Regions from separate parts of the Nocardioides sp. JCM 18998 genome, predicted to be linked through region 1. Evidence: predicted binding sites of a transcription regulator. Region 1 holds the regulator's gene; the other holds the start of a gene.
The links. Region 1 encodes HrcA, which represses chaperone genes, less so after heat shock. Its sites were predicted from a motif close to TTGGCACTCGNNNNNNNCGAGTGCCAA; they were not measured.

Region 1 (11,110 bases):
GACGAGCTCGCCGAGCGGGCGCAGGGGGAGTGGCTCGTCCTGACGGGCTGCCGCAAGGGCTTCCGTACGCGCGAGGCGATCGACCGCCTGGTGGGCCGCTTCGGGCGCGACAACGTGGTGGTCGAGCTGACCGGGCACGGCTCCCCAGAGGACTCGACGACTCACGATGTCCTCGCCGGGCTCGCGCGTGATCTGCGCCTCCCGATCGTGGCGACCGGCAACGTCCACGCCGCCCGCCCGGAGCACACCAGGCTGGCGGCCGCGATGGCCGCCATCCGCGCCCGTCGCAGCCTGGCCGAGATGGACGGCTGGCTGCCGAGCGCGCCCGCGTACCTCCGCTCCGGTGCAGAGATGGCAGAGCGATGGCGTCGTCATCCGGGCGCGGTGGCGCGCAGCGTCGAGATCGCCGACGCCTGCGCCTTCGACCTGCAGAAGGCCAAGCCCGAGCTGCCCAAGCGCCGCATCCCCGAGGGTCATACCGCCGCCAGCTGGCTGCGGGTCCTGACGGAGCGGGGCTTCGTGGAGCGGTACGAGAAGCCGTACGCCCACGACCCGGCCTTCGTGGCCAAGGCGCGCCAGCGGGTCGAGGACGAGCTCGCCACGATCATCCGCAAGGACTTCCCGGGCTACTTCGTGATCGTCCACGACATCGTCCGCTTCGCCCGCAGCCAGAGGATCCTGTGCCAGGGCCGAGGGAGCGCTGCGGCGAGCGCCGTCTGCTACGCGCTGGGGATCACCGCGATCGACCCGGTCTACTACGCCCTGCCGTTCGCGCGGTTCATCTCCGAGCACCGGCTCGAGGAGCCCGACATCGACGTCGACTTCGACTCGGACCGGCGCGAGGAGGTGATCCAGTGGGTCTACGACACCTACGGCCGGCGCAACGCGGCCCAGGTCGCCAACGTCATCACCTACCGGCCGAAGATGGCCGTCCGCGACGCCGCCAAGGCGCTGGGCTACTCACCGGGCCAGCAGGACGCCTGGTCCAAGGGGCTGCAGAGCTGGAGCGGGATCGACGAGGAGGCCGGGCTGCCCGCGCAGGTGCGGCAGCTGGCCGAGGGCTTCCTGTCGGCGCCACGCCACCTCGGGATCCACTCCGGCGGGATGATCCTCACCGAGCGGCCGATCGGCGAGGTGGTGCCGATCGAGCGGGCCCGGATGGAGAAGCGGACCGTCCTGCAGTGGGACAAGGACGGATGCGAGTACATGGGGCTGGTGAAGTTCGACCTGCTCGGCCTCGGCATGCTCTCCGCGCTCGACCACATGATGACGCTGGCACGCGAGCACTGCGGGGATGCGTGGGAGCTGGCGACCATCCCCAAGGAGGAGCCGGCCGTCTTCGACATGCTCTGCCGGGCCGACTCGATCGGCGTCTTCCAGGTCGAGTCCCGGGCACAGATCGGCACCCTGCCGCGGTTGCGGCCGCGTTGCTTCTACGACCTGGCGATCGAGATCGCCCTGATCCGGCCCGGCCCGATCCAGGGTGGCGCCGTGCACCCGTACGTCCGGCGCGCGACCGGCAAGGAGCCGACCACCTTCGCGCACCCGTTGCTCGCCGACAAGGAGGTCCTCGGGCGTACGCGCGGGGTGCCGATCTTCCAGGAGCAGCTCATCGAGATGGGCCGGATCCTGGGCGACTTCAGCGCCGACGACGCCGACCTGCTGCGCCGCGCGATGGGCTCCAAGCGAGGGGTGGAGCGGATCGAGTCGCTGCGCGCGAAGCTCTTCGAGGGGATGACCGAGAAGGGCCTGGACGCCGTGCAGCAGGAGGCGATCTACACCCAGATCATCTCGTTCGCGAGCTTCGGCTTCGCGGAGTCGCACGCGCTCTCCTTCGCCAAGCTGGTCTACGCCTCGTCGTGGTTCAAGCTGCACTACCCGGCCGCGTTCCTGGCCGGGCTGCTGCGCGCCCAGCCGATGGGGTTCTACTCACCCCAGTCGCTCACCCAGGACGCCCGCCGCCACGGCGTGGAGGTGTTGCGGCCCTCGCTGCTGCGCTCCGCCGCCGTCGCCGACCTGGAGCCCACGGACGTCGAGCCTGCCGAGACGTCTCGACAGGCTCGACGTCCGTGGCGAGCGGAGTGCCTGCGCGACGGACCTCAGGAGGGCACCCCGTGGGTCCCCGGCACCCCCGACCCGACGCCGCAGCACCGTCGCGACGGGGCGTTCGCCGTACGGCTCGGACTCGACTCGGTGCGCGGCATCGGCAAGGAGGTCGCGGAGCGGATCGTCGCCGCCCGGGCGGAGCGGCCCTTCCGCGACCAGCTCGACCTGTCACGGCGCGCCGGCCTGGAGCGTGCCCAGCTGGAGGCGCTCGCCACTGCCGGCGTCTTCGCCGAGGCCTTCGGCGGCCAGGACCGTCGCCAGGCGCTGTGGGCCGCCGGCTGGACCGAGCGACCCGACCAGCTCGAGGGGATCGGGCTGGCGATCGAGGCGCCGCAGCTGCCCGCGATGCACGCTGTCGAGGAGACCCTGGCCGATCTGTGGGCGACCGGCGTCAGCCCCGACGGGCACCCGTTCGCGCACGTCAGGGCCCGGTTGAAGGAGTACGGCATCCCGGCGATCACCGAGCTGCCCGCGTACGGCACCGGGCGCACCCTCACCGTCGCCGGGCTGGTCACCCACCGCCAGCGCCCGGGGACCGCGGGCGGGGTCACCTTCCTCAACCTGGAGGACGAGACCGGCATGCTCAACGTGGTCTGCAACGAGACCGTCTGGCAGCGGCACCGCAAGCTGGTGTCCTCGGTCAACGCGTTGCTGATCGAGGGCAGGCTCGAGCGCAACGAGGGCGCCACGAACCTGATCGCCGTGCGGATCGGCGGCCTCGCGCAGGTCTACCCCGAGGCCGCCCAGGCGCTCGCCGAGCGGCACCGGTCGCGCGATTTCCGGTGAGGCTCAGGGATCTTCCCGATGGGGTGCCGCCGGCGCGAGGCGCACAGTGGAGGCGTGACCACCAGAACGCTCACCCGTCCCTCCGACGACCGCTGGATCGCCGGCGTGTGCGCCGGCCTCGGCCGCCGCTTCGGGATCGATCCGAAGGCGGTCCGGATCGCCTTCGTGATCTCCTGCCTGCTGCCCGGCCCGCAGTTCCTGATCTACATCCTGCTGTGGATCCTGATGCCCCGCGAAGACTGAATCGCGACGCCATCGCGTGACAATGGGCGCATGCCCTCCGCACTGCCCGTCGGCGATCCCGCACCTGCCGATGGCAGCCTCCCCGCAGCCGCGCTGAGCACGCTGGGGGAGAAGGGTCTCGGCTTCTACGTCCACGTGCCGTTCTGCACGGTGCGCTGCGGCTACTGCGACTTCAACACCTACACCGCGACCGAGCTGGGTCCGGGCGTGAGTCGGCAGACCTACGCCGACCAGGCGATCGCCGAGATCCGCCGGGCCCGTACGGTCCTCGGCGACACGGACCGCCCGATCGACACGATCTTCTTCGGCGGAGGCACCCCGACCCTGCTCCCGGCCGCCGACCTGACCGGGATCGTCGCGGCGATCCGCGAGGAGTTCGGGTTGAGCGCCGACGTCGAGGTGACGACCGAGGCCAACCCCGACAGCGTCGACCTGCGCTACCTCGACGAGCTCCGCGCCGGCGGCTTCACCCGGCTCTCGCTCGGCATGCAGAGCTCGGTGCCGCACGTGCTCGCCGTCCTGGATCGCACCCACGACCCGTTGCGCGTCCCGGCCGTGGTGGAGTGGGCCCGCGCCGCGGGATTCACCTCGCGCGACTCCGGCGGGGTCAGCCTCGACCTGATCTACGGCACGCCGGGTGAGTCGATGGCCGATTGGCAGCGCTCGCTGGAGGACGCCCTCTCCTGCGGTCCGGACCACATCTCGGCCTACAGCCTCATCGTCGAGGACGGCACCGCGCTGGCCCGCCGGGTGCGCCGTGGCGAGCTGCCGATGCCCGATGACGACGACTTCGCTGACAAGTACGTCGTCGCCGACGAGCGCCTCCGGGCGTACGGCCTGAGCTGGTACGAGGTCTCCAACTGGGCCACCGACCCGGCCCATGCGTGCCGCCACAACCTGCTGTACTGGCGCGGCGGTGACTGGTGGGGTGTCGGACCGGGCGCGCACAGCCATGTCGGCGGCGTCCGCTGGTGGAACGTCAAGCACCCCGCCGCGTACGCAGACCGGATCCACGCCGGCGTCAGCCCGGCCCATGGCCGCGAGACGCTGAGCGCGGAGAACCAGCGCGTCGAGCGGGTGATGCTCGAGCTGCGCATCCGCGACGGCCTGCCGTTGGACGCGCTCGACGACGATGGTCGCGGGGCCGTGCCCGAGCAGGTCGAGCGCGGACTCGTCACGCTACGAGACCAGCGGCTCGTGCTCACCGACGCGGGCCGGCTGCTCGCCGACGGCGTGGTGCGCGACCTGCTGGTCTGAATCCCACGCATCACCCGTGGCACGTGCGGACCATCGCCCTGACATGTTGCGGCGCCGTCAGCCCACCGTGACGAAGTCGATCAGCTCCTCGACCCTGCCGAGCAGGGCCGGCTCCAGGTCGTCGTACGTCTTGACCTTGGACAGGATGTGCTGCCACGCGCGGGCGATGTCGGCCTGGTCGCGGTGTGGCCAGCCGAGGTGCTGGCATACGCCCTTCTTCCACTCGATCGTGCGAGGGATCGTCGGCCACGCGCGCAGCCCGAGGCGGTCGGGCTTGACCGCCTGCCAGATGTCGATGAACGGGTGACCGACGATCTTGACGCTCGTGCCGTGCGGGCCGCGCATGATCGCCTCGGCGATGCGCGACTCCTTGGAGCCTCGGACGAGGTGGTCGACCAGGACGCCGACGCGTCGCTCGGCGCTCGGCTTGAAGTCCTTGAGGTGGTCGGCCAGGTCGTCGACGCCGCCGAGGTACTCGACCACGACGCCCTCGATGCGGAGGTCGTCGCCCCAGACCCGCTCGACCAGCTCGGCATCGTGCCGGCCCTCGACGAAGATCCGGCTCTGCCGGGCGACCCGCGCCTTGACGTTCTCGACCGCGATCGAGCCCGATGCGGTGCGCTTGGGGCCGGACGGCGCGGCCGCCCGGGGCACCGGCGCGGTGAGGATGACCGGCTTGCCCTCGAGCAGGAAGCCCGGGCCGAGCTCGAACGTCTTCCGCTTCATCCGGCGGTCCTCGAGGGTGACCGTGTTGAGCTGGCGGTCGACGGCGACGATCTCCCCGACGAAATCGCTCTGCACCTCCTCCACGACCGCACCGATCTCGGCGGGCGCGGGGACCGCGCGGCCGTTCTTCGGCGCGCGCCAGTCGGTGGTGAGGACGTCGGTGGTGTAGCGGTCGGCCATGTGACGAATGATCCCAGGAGTCCCAGCCGCCTCAGCGGCCCCACGCCGCCGGGAGGCTCAGCAGAGTCCGGCGTGGAGCTCGTCGCGCAGCAGCGTGCCGAGGTCGGCACCGGAGCGGGCCGCGCGCGGGAACGCGAGCCGCAGCCGGTGACCGCCGTCGATCTCGACCCAGTCGATCGCCAGGCCCTCGGCGCTCAGGTCGCTCAGCGAGGCGGCGATCACGCCGTCGGGGTGCAGCCCCTGGCGCAGGGAGACCGCTTCGCGCAACTCCTCCTCGTGGACGCTGTTCGCGTGGTCACGCCAGCGCTGGAGGTAGCCGCGGTTGAGGGCGAGCTCGTCGGACGCGAAGGCCATCGCCGGGACCGTCACCCGCTCGCCGTCGAAGGTGAGCCGGACGCGCTCGACCTCGACGACCACGACGTCGCGCAGCTCGCCGCAGCAGGAGCACCGGTCGAAGCCCGTACGCCGCAGCGAGCCGGCCAGCGCGAGGCTGGCCGCGCGCTCGCGGGTGCCGGGCTCCCCGATCCCGCTGCCGAGGGTGAGCAGGCACGCCCGGCCCTCGCCGGCGGCACGGGAGAGCGCTCCGCCGATGCGGCAGGAGAAGGTCGGCACGCCGTTCGTCTCGATCATGCCCAGCCGCGGATCGTCGGCGGTTGGGTTGGCGACGTCGGCCACGACCAGGTCGATGCTGGCGGGGCAGGACAGGATGCTGCGCGCGGTCTCGGCGGCGCTGACGGATCGGGTGACAGTCATCACGACTCCTCGATAGGTAAGGCTTACCTAATCAGATTCTCGCGGCCGGAACAAGCGCCGCGTCCGTGGGAGATCCGGCTCGACGCGCTAGCATTGGCACTCATCACCGCTGAGTGCCAGACGCTTCGCGGGGGCTGAGCGGAACCAGGAGGACACGACGATGCAGAACGAGCGCCGGTTGGACGTTCTCCGTGCGATCGTCGAGGACTACGTCGCCACCGAGGAGCCGGTCGGCTCCAAGGCGCTGGTCGAGCGGCACGGGCTGGGCGTGAGCTCGGCGACCGTGCGCAACGACATGGCCGCGCTGGAGGAGGAGGGGTACATCACCCAGCCGCACACCAGCGCCGGCCGAGTCCCCACCGACAAGGGCTACCGGCTCTTCGTCGACCGGCTCACCACCGTCAAGACGATGAGCGCGGCCGAGAAGCGCGCGATCACCAGCTTCATGGCCGGTGCGGTCGACCTCGACGACGTCGTGCAACGCAGCGTGCGCCTGCTCAGCCAGCTGACCCGTCAGGTCGCCGTGGTGCAGTACCCCACGCTGAGCCGCAGCACGGTGCGTCACGTCGAGCTGGTCGCGCTCGCGCCGACGCGGCTGCTCGTCGTGCTGATCCTCTCGAGCGGCCGGGTCGAGCAGCGGGTGGTGGAGCTGTCGGCCGCCATCGACGACGAGACCCTGGCGGGGCTGCGGTCCTCGCTCAACGGCGCCGCTGCCGGCGAGGTGATCGCCCAGGCCGCGACCCGGTTGCGCGAGGTCGCGGAGCGGGCCGACGCCGGCTCGGGGTCCGGTGCCACCGGCGTGGTCGTCGCGGCCCTCATCGAGGCGATGAGCGACCACCGCTCCGATCAGCGCGTCGCAGTCGGCGGCGCCAGCAACCTGGCTCGCTACGGTGACAGCTTCGACACCGCCGTCCGCCCGCTGCTGGAGGCGCTCGAGGAGCACGTCGTGCTACTCAAGCTGATGGGCGAGGCGACCTCGGGCGGCCTGATCACCGTCCGGATCGGCGCCGAGGGTCCCTACGAGCAGTTCGCCCAGACCAGCGTCGTGGCCACCGGCTACGGCCCGAGCGACGACGCCCTCGCCTCGCTGGGCATCGTCGGCCCCACCCGCATGGACTATCCCGGGACGATGGCCGCGGTGCGCGCCGTCGCCCGCTACCTCAGCCACATCCTCGACGAGGCCTGAGGCCTCGGTTCGCTGCATCAGAGAGTCGGAAGAGAACACGTGGATCCGTACGAGCTCCTCGGCGTCGAGCGCGACGCCGACGACGCGACCATCAAGAAGGCCTACCGCAAGCTGGCCCGGCAGTACCACCCGGACGTCAACCCGGACCCTGTCGCGCAGGAGAAGTTCAAGGAGGTCTCGCACGCCTACGAGATCCTCTCCGACCCGCAGAAGCGGGCGGCCTTCGACCGCGGTGGCGACCCGTTCGGCGGCGGTTTCGGCGCGGCCGGCCAGGGCTTCTCCTTCACCGACATCATGGACGCGTTCTTCGGTGGTGGCGGCCAGGGCGGCACCTCCGGCGGGCGCGGTCCGCGTCCGCGCACGCGCCGCGGCCAGGACGCGCTGATCCGGCTCGACATCGAGCTGGCCGAGGCGGCGTTCGGCGTCACCCGCGAGCTCAAGGTCGACACCGCCGTCGTGTGCGACACCTGTCACGGCGCCGGAGCGGCCGCGGGCACCCAGCCGAAGGTCTGCGAGACGTGCCGCGGTGCCGGCGAGGTCGCCCACGTCCAGCGCTCGTTCCTCGGCGAGATCCGCACCCTGCGCCCGTGCGCGGCATGCCGCGGCTACGGCTCGATCATCGCCGACCCCTGCCGCGACTGCGCCGGGGACGGCCGGGTCCGCTCGCGCCGCACGCTCACCGTGAAGATCCCGGCGGGCGTCGACACCGGCACCCGCGTGCAGCTCTCCGAGCAGGGCGAGGTCGGCCCCGGCGGTGGCCCGGCCGGCGACCTCTACGTCGAGATCGAGGTCGCCCGGCACGACACGTTCACCCGGCACGGTAACGACCTGCACTGCACGGTCACGGTCCCGATGACCGCCGCGGCGCTCGGTACGACCATGACGCTGCCCACCCTCGAGGCCGACCTCCCCGACCAGGACATGGCGCCCGGCGACCCGGCCACCAGCTTCGACCTGGAGATCAAGGCCGGCACCCAGTCCGGCGCCGAGCAGGTGCTGCGCGAGCGCGGCGTTCCCGGCCTGCGCGGGGGTCGAGGCAACCTGGTCGTCACGATCCAGGTGGAGACCCCGAGCAAGCTCGACGCCGCCCAGGAGGAGCTGCTCCGCCAGCTGGCCGCCCTGCGCGGCGAGGAGCAGCCCGAGGGGCACATGCGCGCCTCGACCAAGGGCGTCTTCGGTCGCTTCCGCGACGCCTTCAAGTGAGCCGCTGACGTGAGCCTGCCCGTCCACCTCGTCCCGACGCTGGCCGGTGTCGCGATCGGCGACGCCGTCACGGTCGACGGGGACGAGGCCCACCACGCCGTCGCCGTACGCCGCCTGCGGGTGGGGGAGGCCGTGGTCCTGACGGACGGAGCGGGCGTCGCGGTGACCGGGCAGGTCGCCACGACCGGCAAGCGGGTCTTCACCGTCACGGTCACCGAGCGCACCGACGCGCCCGAGTCGACCCCCCGGGTCACGGTCGTGCAGGCGCTGCCCAAGGGGGAGCGCGGCGAGCTCGCGGTCGAGGTGCTGACCGAGATCGGTGTCGCCCGGATCGTCCCCTGGGCGGCGAGCCGCTCGGTCGCCGTATGGAAGGGTGAGCGGGCCGAGAAGTCGCTGGCCAAGTGGCGCTCGACCGCCCGCGAGGCGGCCAAGCAGGCCCGCCGGGCGCACTTCCCGGAGGTGACGCCGATGGCCTCGACCGCCGAGGTCGTCGCCCTGCTGGGCGCCGCTCCCGACGCGGTCACGGTGGTGCTGCACGAGGAGGGCGGGCGGCGGCTCCGAGACGTCACCCTGCCGGAGGCAACAGGCGAGATCGTCGTCGTGGTCGGACCCGAGGGCGGTCTGGCCCCCGAGGAGATCGCGGCCTTCGAGGAGGCCGGGGCCCTCACGGTGCGGCTGGGCACCGAGGTGCTGCGTACCTCGACCGCCGGCCTCGCCGCGGTCAGCGCGCTGCTGGCGCGTACGTCACGCTGGGGCTAGTCGGTCGGTCCAGCAAGGTATGCAGCCGAACCCGCGCCTCCCACGGTGAGTTCCGCGAGGGAAGCGTCGGTTCACCTGCATACCTCGCGAACCAGCAGCGGCGCTACTTCTTCACGAAGCTGATCGTCGCCGAGGGCGGCTTGGTGCCCTCCTTGTTCGAGTCGTCGTCGACCCGCGCGGTGAACGTGTAGGTCCCCGACTGCAGCGCCGAGACGTCGATCTGCGCGCTCCAGGGGTAGGCCTTGTCGAGCCAGCCGTCGGCCGTCGCAGCGCCCGAGACCAGGATGCCGTCGGTCGGCGAGTCGATCTCCCACGGCACGTTCGCCTCGGGGGAGTTCGCCATCCCTGAGACGCTGAGGGTGGAGCTGACCGACTTGCCGCTCTCCGGCGATTCGATGCTGATCGAGGCCGGGGCGATGCCGTCGCCGGTGTCCGTGTCGCTCGCGGTCGCGGCGGCCTCGCTGGGCGCGGTCGTCACGGCGGTGGTCGCCGCCGGCGACGAGGCTCCGACGGGGGCGATCGACGGGTCGGCGGCGGTGTCGTCGGAGGAACCGCAGGCGGTCACAGCGAGGAGCAGGAGGGCGCCGGCGGCAAGTGCCCCGGAGGCACGGCGAAGGCCGGTGGATCGGTACCACGACACGGTCATGGGCACGAGTATGGCGTGCGCGCGAGCGCGAAGTGGGTTCACCGTGCCCGGATGCGGGAACATGATGGGTGTGCCGCGTCGTTGAAGCCGACGTACGCACCGTCGCACCGATCCCGAGGAGAGGGCCCGTCGAGGGCATCCATGACTGACCAGCAGCACCAGCACATCCAGCAGCCCCTGTCGCAGGGGCACGAGCGCCGAGCGACCACGAAGCACACCGTCGTGGTGCCGAACAGCGTCGATCTGGTCAGCGTCCTCGGGCCCGCCGACGAGCACCTCGGTCTCATCGAGAGCCACTTCGACACCGACCTGCACGTCCGCGGCAACCGGATCACGCTGCACGGCGAGCCGGACGAGGTGGTCCTGATCGAGCAGGTCCTGGAGGAGATCGTCCAGATCATCCGTACGGGCCAGGGTGTGACCACCGAGACCGTCGAGCGCGTCATCGGCATGCTCAAGGCCGCCGAGGCGGAGAAGCCCGCCGACGTCCTCTCGCTCAACATCCTGAGCAACCGGGGCCGGAGCATCCGGCCCAAGACGCTCAACCAGAAGCGCTACGTCGATGCGATCGACAAGCACACGATCACCTTCGGCATCGGCCCCGCGGGCACCGGCAAGACCTACCTGGCGATGGCCAAGGCGGTCCAGGCGCTCCAGGGCAAGCAGGTCAACCGGATCATCCTGACCCGCCCGGCGGTCGAATCCGGCGAGAAGCTCGGCTTCCTGCCCGGCACCCTGACCGAGAAGATCGACCCCTACATGCGCCCGCTCTACGACGCGCTGCACGACATGCTCGACCCCGAGCTGATCCCCAAGCTGATCACCGCCGGCACGATCGAGATCGCACCGCTGGCGTACATGCGCGGCCGGACCCTCAACGACGCGTTCATCGTCCTCGACGAGGCGCAGAACACCACGCCCGAGCAGATGAAGATGTTCCTGACCCGACTCGGCTTCGGGTCCAAAGTGGTCGTCACCGGCGATGCCTCGCAGAACGACCTGCCGAGCTCGCAGAAGTCGGGCCTCAGCGTCGTCGAGGGCATCCTCGGCGACGTGCGCGACATCAGCTTCAACAAGCTCACCGCCCACGACGTCGTCCGACATGCGCTCGTCGGCCGGATCGTCGCCGCGTACGACGACTACGATGCGGCCATCCAGCGGCGCATCGAGGCCCGCAACGCGGAGAAGGCGGAGCCGAACGAGATGGGGAAGCAGTGAGCATCGAGGTCCTCAACGAGTCCGGGTACGACCTCGACCTCGACCAC
Region 2 (11,110 bases), 580 kb from region 1:
TGGAGCGACGACGACCGGATCCTCTTCCAGGGCTTCGAGTCCGGCGGCGATCGCCGGGCGGCGCTGCTCACCCTCACCCTGGACGGCACCTTCGACCAGGCCAGCGAGCCGATGGCACCGGTGACGACGGACCAGGGCGAGATCGCCTTCGTGATGATGACCCCGTAGGTCGAGAGGTCACCTTCCGCGGGTCGAGGGGTCACCTTCCGCGGGTCGAGAGGTCACGTCCCCGAGCGCGACGTGACCTCTCGATCCGCAACAACCGACCCCTCGGCCTAGCGGAGCAGCGGTCGCAGCCGGGCGACCGGGACCCGGACGGTCAGCTCGTCGGCGCTCAGCTTGATCAGGCCCCGCAACCCGGCGGCCAGCACCAGCGGTAGCACGGCCGGGTCGTCGGCGGCGGTGGTGAGCACCAGCGCCGCGGCGTCCCGGCTGCGCGCCAGCCGGGCGGCGTGCACGAGCAGCTGGGTGCCGATCCCCCGCCGTCGCCAGGACGGCTCCACGACCAGCGAGACGCCGTACGTCATCCCGTCCTCGTCGTCGGCCTGATCGACCAGGGTCGCGCGGCCGACCGCCTCGTGGCCCACGAAGGCGGTCACGGCCGTCTCCTCGGCGACGTACTCCGGCGCGCCGCCTGCCCCCGGGGCCGGGGCACTCGCGGCCCCGCCCTCGGATCGCCGCAGGACGTCGCTGACCAGGTCGGCGAGGGCCGCGCCACGGGCATGCTCGGTCGCCGTGAACGGCGTGTGGCGGCGGACGTGGACGACCATCTCGCCGACCTTCATCTCCATCACGTCGGTGGTGGCGTCGTCGCCGCCGTCGCGTGGCTCCGCGGCGGTGTCGAAGAGGCGCGAGACCACCTCGGGGAACGACATCGGCCGGTCGATGATCATGTGAGCGGCCCGGATGTAGCGCGTCGGCTGGTCCATCAGGGCCGCCTCCCGCGAGGGCAGCACGACCGTACGGCTGCCGCCGCTCTCCTCGACGAGCTCCACCAGCTGCGCGGCCTCCCAGCCGTACGGGGTGCGGACGACCAGCTCGTCGGTGACCTCGCCGATGCCGGGGAAGACCTGGAGACCCAGGATGTTGACGCCCGCGTCGCCGCAGCGCTGGGCGAGTCCGGCCAGGGTCCCGGGCCGGTCGGGGAGGGTGGTTCGTACGCGCCAGAGCATGCCTCGATCCTTCCGTGCCGGTGTTGCGTCGATGTTTCTCCCAGGCAACGCATCGGAAAGGACCCTGCGGTTAACCTGCCGTCGCATGGGCCTCGACCTCTCCTGGCTGCGCCGCTCCCTGTGGGACGCGGTGCCGCGCGATCACCGCGAGTCGCCCTCGCGGCTGCGTCGCCGGCAGTGGCTGACGGCGGCGTTCGCGCTGCTCGGAGCGGTGGTGCTGGGCGTGACGCTGCGCATCGAGCCGGGCAGCGCGTGGTTCTATCCCGCGACGCTGGGGCTGGCGGCGGTGTGGATCGTGGGCGCGTTCGCCTCGGGGCCCCTGCACCTGGGCCACATCGAGACCCGGCAGGGGCTGGCCCGGCCGCTGCTCGCCCCCGTGCTGATCGGCCTGGGGCTGGCGGCGATCTTCACCCTCGGCGCGCTGATCGTGCGCGAGATCCCCTACCTCGGTGGCCGGGTCGCCGGCGTGCTGGACTACGCCGGCTCGGGATCGCTTCCGGTCCTCATGGGGGTCACCGCACTCAACGGCGTGGCTGAGGAGCTCTTCTTCCGCGGTGCGCTGTACGCCGCCGTCACCCGCCGCCCGGTGCTGTGGACCACGATCGGCTACACCCTCGTCACGCTCGCCACCGGCAACGTGATGCTGGCGCTCGCGGCGGCGATCCTCGGGGTGGTCGTGGGGCTGGAGCGGCGGGCGTCGGGCGGTGTGATGGCACCGATCGCGACGCACGTGAGCTGGTCGCTGGTGGTGCTGCTCGTCCTGCCGCCGCTGTTCGGCTAGGGCTTCTCCCCGGCGCGCACCCGCTCGCCGAGCGCGAGCCGCACCGCCTGCCGGTAGCCCATCGGCTCGCCGGGGACCAGCTCGCGGATCGAGGTGTCGTTCTGGAGCACCTCGTTGCGCATCGAGTCGATCAGGTTGCGCGCGGTCGTCGGGTCCACGTCGGTCACCAGCGCGATCCAGTACGACGAGAGTCGCGGCGTCAGCACCGGGACAGCCACGATCGGCAGCGAGCGGCCGTGCAGCTCCTCGGCGGCCTGCTGCAGCATCGCGATGTAGGTGAGCTGGTCGGCGCCGCCGAGCTCGAAGGTGCGGCCGTACGCGTCAGGATTGCCGACCACTCCGGCGAGGTAGCGGACCACGTCGTCGATCGCGACCGGCTGGGTGCGGGTGCTCGCCCAGCGCGGCACCACCATCGCCGGCAGGTTCTTGACCAGCTGGCGGGTCAGCTCCCAGGAGATGCCGCCGGCGCCGACGACGATGGCGGCGCGCAGCACGGTCAGCGGCACCTCGGTGCCGGCCAGCAGGCGCTCCACCTCGCGTCGCGAGCGCAGGTGGGCGGAGAGCCCCTCGTGCTCGTCGCCGAGGCCGCCGAGAAAGATCAGCTGGCGTACGCCCGCCTCCTCCGCGGCCGCTGCGAAGGCCCGGGCGGCCTCGGCGTCGCGCCGCTCGAAGTCGGCCTCGCCGAGCGAGTGCACGAGATAGAGCGCGACGTCGACACCCTCGAGGGCCGCGCGCAGGGAGTCGGGGTCGCCGACGTCGCCGTGGACCGGCTCGCCGACGCCGGTGTAGTCGTCGGGGTGCCGGGTCATCGCCCGCACCCGGTGGCCGTCCTTCTCCAGCGCAGGGGCGAGCCGGCTGCCGACGAAGCCGGTCGCGCCGGTGAGCAGGACGCTCAGGCCGGCGCCGGGACCCACCTCGGAGGCGCTCACGACGCCCGCCCCAGGGAGGCCAGGACGGCGCGAGCCGCCCGGGCGCCGCTGACCAGGGCGCCCTGCGTCGAGGCGGTGTCGCGGTGGTCGCCGCACACGAGGGTCACCTCGTCGACCTGCTGCGGCGCCCGGGCGACCAGCGGAGCCGGCTGCACGGGCAGCGCGCGGGGGACGATGTCGCGCCGCAGCGGGCTCAACGCGGCCGCGGAGGCGCCCACCAGGGCCGCGGCGTGACGGCGCACGTCCTCTCCCGGTGCCGGCTCCGATCCCGACCGCAGCAGGCTGGTGGCCTGCACCAGATGGCGGCCCGCGGGTGCGTACGTGGGGGCGGCCGCGGAGACGACGCAGGCGTTGACCGCTGGCCCGCCGCCCTCGCGGACGTCGAGGTGCAGGATGCCGGTGGACTCCGGCGCCTCGTCGGTGGCGTACCAGTCGGTGACGAGTCCCTTCGGCTCCGGCGCCGCGCATCGGGCACTGCCCAGGAGGGCCTCGGCCGACCAGGCGTCCGTCGCCACCACGACGCGCTCGGCGGTGAGCGTGCCGCCCGCGGTCCGCACCCGGGCCCGACCCTCGTGCTGCTCGAGCTGCTCGACCCATGCGCCCAGCCGGATCCGCCCGGCCAGCGGCGCGGCGAGCGCGTCCGGCAGGGCCTGCATGCCGTCGCGGGGCAGCCCCGGCGTGCCCCGTACGAAGCTGCGCATCAGCAACAGCGCGAACGCCGTGGACGTCTCGCCCTCGTCCTCCAGCACGACGCCGGCCAGGTAGCGCTGCAGGATCGCGCGCAGCAGACCGTGGGCGCCGGCGCGATCCAGGGAGACGCGCAGCGGGACGTCCGGCCTGCCGGACAGGAGGTGCGAGGCGAGGCCGTGGTCCTTGCCGATGCCGGTGATCAGGGGTGCCGCCCATCGGCCCAGGCTCCAGAGCTCGGTCGGCCGTGCCAGGGCCGTCAGGGCGCTCGGTCCGGCCAGGCGCAGATCCCGGAGCGGGTCGGCGAGCGTGTGGGAGCCGTCGTCGCCGAGCACCCGCGCACCGGGCGGGAACGGCTGCAGGCCGAGGTCGTCGACGTCGAGGGCGGCCCGGAGAGCGGGATAGGCGGGGTTGGCGACCTGGAAGCCCCGATCGAGCAGGAAGCCGTCGAGGCGGTCGGTGCGGATCCGGCCGCCGACACCGTCGCCGGCCTCCAGGACCACGACGTCGATCCCCGCCTCACGCAGCAGCGCGGCGCAGCGCAGGCCCGCCACGCCCGCACCGACCACGATCACCTCGACGTCGTCCATGTCGTGGCAGTGCCCCGGCCGGGCCCGCACCACACCCGAGCACGCCACACCCGACCCCGAAATGCCGCGTCGGCGCGGTCACAGGCAGGTGCCTGCGACCGCGCCGACGCGTGGGTCGTGCGATCCGAGGATCAGTGACCGTGGCCGTGACCGTGGCCCTGGCCGGCAGCCGGCTCCTCGGCCTCGGGCTTGTCCACGATCAGCGTCTCGGTCGTCAGCAGCATGCCGGCGATCGAGGTCGCGTTGATCAGCGCGGAGCGGGTCACCTTGACCGGGTCGATGACGCCCTGGGCAACCAGGTCGCCGTACTCGCCGGTGGCGCCGTTCCAGCCGTTGCCGATCCCGGCCTCGCGGACCTTGGAGACGACGACGTAGCCGTTCTCGCCACCGTTCTCGGCGATCCAGCGCAGCGGCTCGTCGACGGACTTGCGCACGATGCGCACGCCGGCGGCCTCGTCACCGGTCAGGCCGAGGTCGTCCTCGAGCACCGAGATGGCGTGCACCAGAGCCGAGCCACCGCCGGGGACGATGCCCTCCTCGATCGCGGCGCGCGTCGCGGAGACGGCGTCCTCGATGCGGTGCTTCTTCTCCTTGAGCTCCACCTCGGTGTGAGCACCGACCTTGATCACGCAGACACCGCCGGCGAGCTTGGCGAGGCGCTCCTGGAGCTTCTCGCGGTCCCAGTCGGAGTCGGTGTTCTCGGCCTCGGCCTTGATCTGGTTGACCCGACCCGTGACGGCGGCGGCGTCGCCGGCGCCGTCCACGATCGTGGTGTTCTCCTTGGTGACCACGATGCGGCGGGCCTGGCCCAGCTCCTCGAGGCCGACCTGGTCGAGCTTGAGCCCGACCTCCGGAGCGACGACCTGGCCGCCGGTCAGGACGGCGATGTCCTCCATGATCGCCTTGCGGCGGTCGCCGAAGGCGGGGCTCTTCACCGCGACGGCGTTGAACGTGCCGCGGATCTTGTTCACCACCAGGGTGGACAGGGCCTCGCCCTCGACGTCCTCGGCGAGGATGAAGAGCGGCTTGCCGGACTGCATGACCTTCTCGAGGACCGGGAGGAGCTCCTGGATCGAGCCGATCTTGCCCTGGACAAGCAGGATGTACGGGTCGTCGAGGACGGCCTCCTGGCGCTCGGCGTCGGTGACGAAGTACGCCGAGATGTAGCCCTTGTCGAACTGCATGCCCTCGGTGAACTCCAGCTCGGTGGCCGGGGTGTTCGACTCCTCGACGGTGATGACACCGTCCTTGCCGACCTTGCTGAAGGCCTCGGCCAGCAGCTCGCCGATGTGGCTGTCGCGGCTGGAGATGGTCGCGACGGAGGCCATGTCGGTCTCGTCGTTGACCGGACGGGCGGCCGCGAGGAGAGCCTCGCTCACCTTGGCCGCGGCAGCGTCCATGCCGCGCTTGAGGCCCATCGGGTTGACGCCGGCGGCGACAGCGCGCAGACCCTCGTGGACCATCGCCTGGGCGAGGACCGTCGCGGTGGTGGTGCCATCACCGGCGACGTCGTTGGTCTTGGTGGCGACCTCCTTGGTGAGCTGCGCACCAAGGTTCTCGAACGGGTCGTCGAGCTCGATCTCACGAGCGACGGTGACACCGTCGTTGGTGATGGTCGGGGCGCCCCACTTCTTGTCGAGGACGACGTAACGGCCCTTCGGGCCGAGCGTCACCTTGACGGCATTGGCGAGCGCGTCGACGCCGCGCTCGAGCGCGCGACGAGCGTTCTCGTCGAACTCGAGGATCTTCGGCATCAGCCGATCACCGCGAGGATGTCGCGGGCGCTCAGGATGAGGAACTCCTCGCCCGAGTACTTGACCTCGGTGCCGCCGTACTTGCTGTAGATGACCTTGTCGCCGACGTTGACGTCGAGCGGGATGCGGTTGCCGTTATCGTCGACACGACCGGGGCCGACAGCGAGGACCTCGCCCTCCTGCGGCTTCTCCTTGGCGGTGTCCGGGATGACCAGGCCGGAGGCGGTGGTCTGCTCGGCCTCGACCTGCTTGATGACGATGCGGTCCTCGAGCGGCTTGATGTTGATCGACACGGTGTCGACTCCCCTTCACACAGATGTTTGGGTGATGAACGTCTTGGCCTGCGGAGTCTCGAGCACGCCGTCGCGGGGGTCGTGCCCGGTGTCGCAGGCGCTGGCACACTCGGTGTGAGAGTGCCAGGCACGACGTTAGCACTCACCCACCACGAGTGCCAGGGTCGGTCGTACGCCGAGCCCGTCGCGGCGCCTCGACCGGCCCGGCGTACGTTGTCGTCGTGGATCTCGACGCGTTCGGCTGGCTGCTCACCGACCCGGGGCAGCAGGTGCTCGCCCGTGCGGTCGCGCTGGGCCAGGAGAGCGGCGTCGCGGCATGGGACCCGCTCAAGGCTCAGTCCACGCTGCGGCGCGAGTTCGCCGCGGTCGAGGCGGCGTACGTCGCGGTGGCGATGAGCCAGGCCGAGCTGCGCCGCAGGGCGGTCGCCAAGTTCGGCGACCTCGCGGCCTCGATGTACTTCACGCCCGACGGGCTCGAGCAGGCCACCCGGCTCGCGGTGGCCGAGCACCGGGCCGCGCGGCTGGTGGCCTTCGAGGCCGCCTCCGCGATCGATCTGGGCTGCGGGATCGGCGGTGACCTGGTCGCGATGGCGCGGGCGGGGATCACCACCGCCGGCATCGACCTGGATCCGGAGCGGGTCGCCGTCGCGCGGGCGAACCTCGCCGCGCTGGGCCTGCCGGGTGCGGTGAGCGTGGCGGACGCGATCGAGGTCGACCACTCCCCCTTCGGCGTCGCCTTCGCCGACCCGGCTCGGCGGACCAACAACCGCTCCCGCGGCCGGCTCCTCGACACCGAGGGCTGGACGCCTCCGTGGCCGTTCGTCCTCGACCTCCTGGAGCGCGACGCGTGCGTCAAGGTCGCACCGGGCATCCCGCACGACCTCATCCCGCCAGGAGTCGAGGCGGAGTTCGTCAGCGACCACGGCGAGGTGAAGGAGGCCGCGCTCTGGTCCGGCGGCCTGGCCACCGTGCGCCGGCGCGCCACCGTGCTGGGCGACGGTGGTCTGGCCACCCTGACCTCCGACGAGGCACCCGCGCTCGGGGAGGGCGGCGTGGACGTACGCACCGTCGGGGAGTTCCTCTACGAGCCCGACGGCGCCGTCATCCGGGCCGGCCTGGTGACCGCTGTCGCCTCCGGCGTCGGCGGTGGCCTGCTGGACGAACAGATCGCCTACGTCACCGGCGACGAGGCGTTCCGTACGCCCTTCGCCCGGGGGTACCGCGTCCTCGAGGAGCTGCCCTACCGCGAGCGGGCCCTACGCGCCGCGCTGCGCGAGCGCGGCATCGGCCGCCTGACGATCAAGAAGCGCGGCGTCGCCGTGGTCCCCGAGGAGCTGCGCCGCCGGCTCTCGCTCCAGGGCCCCAACGAGGCCACCATCGTGCTGACCCGTGTCGCCGACGAGGGCACCTGCCTGCTGGTCCAGCCGATCCCCGCCACGGGTGTCGCGGCATGAGCGAGACGACGTACGAGCCCTCGCCGCAGCGCTGGATCGCGTTGATCGTGTGCTGCAGCGCCATGTTCATGACCCTGCTCGACGTATCGGTGACCAACGTCGCGCTGCCCTCGATCGGACGGGCCACCGGCGCCGGCCCGTCCGGGCTGCAGTGGGTGATCAGCGGCTACACCCTCGCCTTCGGGATGGTGCCGGTGCTCGGCGGCCGGCTCGGCGACGACCAGGGCCGACGCAAGATGTTCCAGATCGGGGTCATCGGCTTCGTCGTGACCTCCGCGCTCTCCGGCGTCGCGCCGTCGGTCGGGCTCCTGATCGTGGCTCGTGTCCTGCAGGGCGTCTTCGGCGGGCTGATCAACCCGCAGGTCTCCGGCCTGGTGCAGAGCCTCTTCCGCGGACCCGAGCGCGGACGCGCCTTCGGCGTGCTGGGCACCACCGTCGGCGTCGGCACCGCGCTCGGACCGATCGTCGGCGGCGCGCTGATCGCCCTCGGCGGGCCGGACTGGGGCTGGCGGCTGGTCTTCTTCATCAACGTCCCGATCGGCGTGTTGGTCATCGCGCTCGCCCGCCGGCTCCTGCCACCGGACACCCCGAGCGGCAAGCACCGGCTCGACATCATCGGCGCGCTGATGCTCGGCGCGGCGACCTTCTGCATCCTCTTCGCGGCCGTCCAGTACGACGCCGTGCGCGATCTGCGGCTGCTCTGGCTGGCGCTGCCCGCGACCGTCCTGCTGGTCGCCTTCTGGCGACGCGAGAGGCGGCTCACCGACCGGCGCGCCGATCCGCTGGTCGATCTGCGGCTGTTCCGGCAGCGCTCCTACACCCCCGGCATCCTGCTGGCGATCACGTTCTTCCCCGCCCAGGCCGGCCTGCCGCTGGTGATGGCGCTCTACTACCAGCAGGGCCTCGGCTACTCGGCCCTGCAGTCCGCCCTCGGGGTGACCGCCTTCGCGGTCGGCAGCGCGGTGGGCGCCCCGACGGCCGGGCGCTTCGTCGTGCGGCTCGGGCGTCCGCTGGTCGTGGGCGCCGCGACCGCGTTCGGCATCGGCGCCGGTGCGCTGGCCCTGGTCGCCTGGCACGCGCCGGCTCACCACGCCACCCTCGCGCTGGCACCGCCGCTGTTCGTGATGGGCGTCGCGTCCGGGTGCCTGATCACGCCCAACCAGACCCTCACCCTCGCCGACGTCGACCCGGTCGTCGGCAGCACCGCCGGGGGCGTGCTGCAGACCGCGCAGCGGATCGGTCTCGCGATCGGCCAGGGCGTCATCGGTGCCGTCTTCTTCGCCGCCGTCAGCGGGCGCAGCGGCGCGACGGCGTACGGCCACGCGGTGGCCGCCGCGGTGGTCGCGGCGCTCTGCTTCGTCGCCCTCGCGATCACGATCGGCGTCAGCGACCTGATCCGCAACGGACGCCGCCTGCCCACCGCGTGAGACGCGCGTCTCACCCCGTGGGTGACAGTTGTCAGGGGCCCCGCATGAGGTTGGTCGTGAATACCCCTGAGCGACCCCTGAGATGCCCCTGAGCCAGCAGCAATCGTCACCTGGCTCGGATACTTTGAGTTCTATGTTCGGAGCTCTAGGACGCCTTGCCGCGCGTCGACCCTGGTACATCATCGGCTCATGGGTGGTCCTCACCGTCCTCGTGGTGGCGTTCGCGCCCGGCCTGAAGTCCACGACCGACCAGTCGGACTTCCTGCCCAGCCACTACGAGTCGATCCAGGCGACGAACCTGATGACCGACGCGTTCCCACAGCACAACGACTCCGGCGCCACGATCGTCTTCTCGCGCACGGACGGCAGCGCGCTGACCGCCGACGACCTGGCGAAGGCGGGCACGATCTCGAAGGGTCTCGACCTCGGTGACGACTTCACCGACGTGAGCGACGTGACGCCGTCGGCGAGCAAGCAGGTCGCGATCGTCAACGTCGGCATCGGCCGCGACGTCACCGGTCAGGACCAGAAGGACTTCGACCAGGTCGTCGACATGCGCGACCAGCTGACGGCCGCGACCAAGGGCACCGACCTCAAGGCACAGACGACGGGCACGCTCCCCCAGTCGTACGACCAGGCGCAGTCCGGTCAGAGCGCCGAGGCGATCGTCATGCTCGCCACCATCCTGCTGATCCTCGTCCTGCTGGGCGTGATCTTCCGCAGCGTGCTCGCCGCGATCACCCCGATCATCATCGTCGGCGTCGTGTTCGCCGTCGCGAACGGCTTCATCGGGATCGCGGCCGATGTCTTCAACCTCAAGGCGGACAGCTCGCTGACCGTCATCCTCGGCGTGGTCCTGTTCGGCATCGGCACCGACTACTTCCTGTTCTACCTCTTCCGGTTCCGTGAGCTGCGCCGCAAGGGCGCCGAGCACCGGGAGGCCATCCTCGGGGGCGTCGAGCGTGCCGGCGAGGCGATCGCCTCGGCGGGCGGCGCGGTCATCGTCGCGTTCCTGACGCTGTCCCTCTCCTCGCTCGGCATGTTCCGCTCGATGGGTCCGGCCCTCGCGATCGCCGTCGCCGTCATGCTCCTCGCCGCCCTGACCCTGGTCCCTGCCGTCGTCAACGTCCTGGGCAAGGCCTTCTTCTGGCCCTCGAAGAAGTGGGCCCAGGAGCCGAAGGGCAGCCGCGGCTTCGACGCCATCGGTCGCTCCCTCGGCAAGCGCCCGGCGCGGTACGCGATGGCCTCCGGCGGCCTGCTCGTGATCCTCACGCTCTTCATCAGCGGCTTCAACCCGAGCTTCGACCTCGGCTCCTCGCAGTCGGCCTCGAACGTCGAGTCGGCGCAGGCGACCAAGACGATGGAGGACGGCGGCCTGTCGGCCGGCGCCACCCAGCCGACGCCGGTCCTGCTCACCTCGGACAGCAAGCTGGACCCGGCCACGTTCCCCGCCTTCTCCGCGGCGCTCGCCAAGACCCCCGGCGTCGCCTCCGTCGCTCCTCAGCCGATCGCCTCGCCTGACGGCAAGACCGAGATGTTCATCGTGACGCTGAAGGACGACCCGTCCTCCGACGAGGCGATCTCCACGGTGAAGAACGACCTGCGCCCCACGGCGCACGAGGCCGCGCCGGCCGGCAGCACCGCGAAGGTCGGTGGCATCACCTCGGTCTTCGTCGACTTCCAGGCCGCGATGAACCGCGACTACCGGGTCGTCTTCCCGGTCGCGGCGATCATCATCATGCTGATCCTCGGCCTGGTTCTGCGCTCGCTGGTCGCGCCCTGGTACCTCATGCTCTCGGTCGCGCTCGGCTTCGGCGCCACCCTCGGCTCTGCGGTCATCGTCTTCCAGCACATCAAGGGCGACGAGGGCCTGCTCTTCATGCTGCCGATCATGATCTACCTGTTCGTGGTGGCACTCGGCACGGACTACAACATCCTGATGCTGACCCGGCTGCGTGAGGAGGCCCGTGCGGGCAGGGAGCCGCGTGAGGCGGCGGCCGAGGCGATCAAGCACGGCGGGCCG

Region 2: groES (co-chaperone GroES) is a predicted target of HrcA. The motif match lies at 6,342-6,368, and genes of this name have one in related genera.

Annotation. Positions count from the first base shown of each region.
Region 1 is NZ_AP043886.1:4,282,075-4,293,184, reverse strand. Features, by position in the region: gene ACZ5L9_RS20160 (error-prone DNA polymerase) at 1-2,892, shown strand, start outside; gene ACZ5L9_RS20155 (PspC domain-containing protein) at 2,947-3,135, shown strand; gene hemW (radical SAM family heme chaperone HemW) at 3,166-4,392, shown strand; gene ACZ5L9_RS20145 (DUF3097 domain-containing protein) at 4,450-5,298, opposite strand; gene ACZ5L9_RS20140 (hypothetical protein) at 5,356-6,051, opposite strand; gene hrcA (heat-inducible transcriptional repressor HrcA) at 6,212-7,237, shown strand; gene dnaJ (molecular chaperone DnaJ) at 7,277-8,440, shown strand; gene ACZ5L9_RS20125 (16S rRNA (uracil(1498)-N(3))-methyltransferase) at 8,450-9,199, shown strand; gene ACZ5L9_RS20120 (Gmad2 immunoglobulin-like domain-containing protein) at 9,303-9,845, opposite strand; gene ACZ5L9_RS20115 (PhoH family protein) at 9,987-11,063, shown strand; gene ybeY (rRNA maturation RNase YbeY) at 11,060-11,110, shown strand, end outside.
Region 2 is NZ_AP043886.1:519,358-530,467, forward strand. Features, by position in the region: gene ACZ5L9_RS02435 (hypothetical protein) at 1-168, shown strand, start outside; gene ACZ5L9_RS02440 (GNAT family N-acetyltransferase) at 276-1,172, opposite strand; gene ACZ5L9_RS02445 (CPBP family intramembrane glutamic endopeptidase) at 1,258-1,953, shown strand; gene ACZ5L9_RS02450 (NAD(P)H-binding protein) at 1,950-2,882, opposite strand; gene ACZ5L9_RS02455 (flavin monoamine oxidase family protein) at 2,879-4,159, opposite strand; gene groL (chaperonin GroEL) at 4,291-5,913, opposite strand; gene groES (co-chaperone GroES) at 5,913-6,206, opposite strand; gene ACZ5L9_RS02470 (class I SAM-dependent methyltransferase) at 6,428-7,660, shown strand; gene ACZ5L9_RS02475 (MFS transporter) at 7,657-9,087, shown strand; gene ACZ5L9_RS02480 (MMPL family transporter) at 9,281-11,110, shown strand, end outside.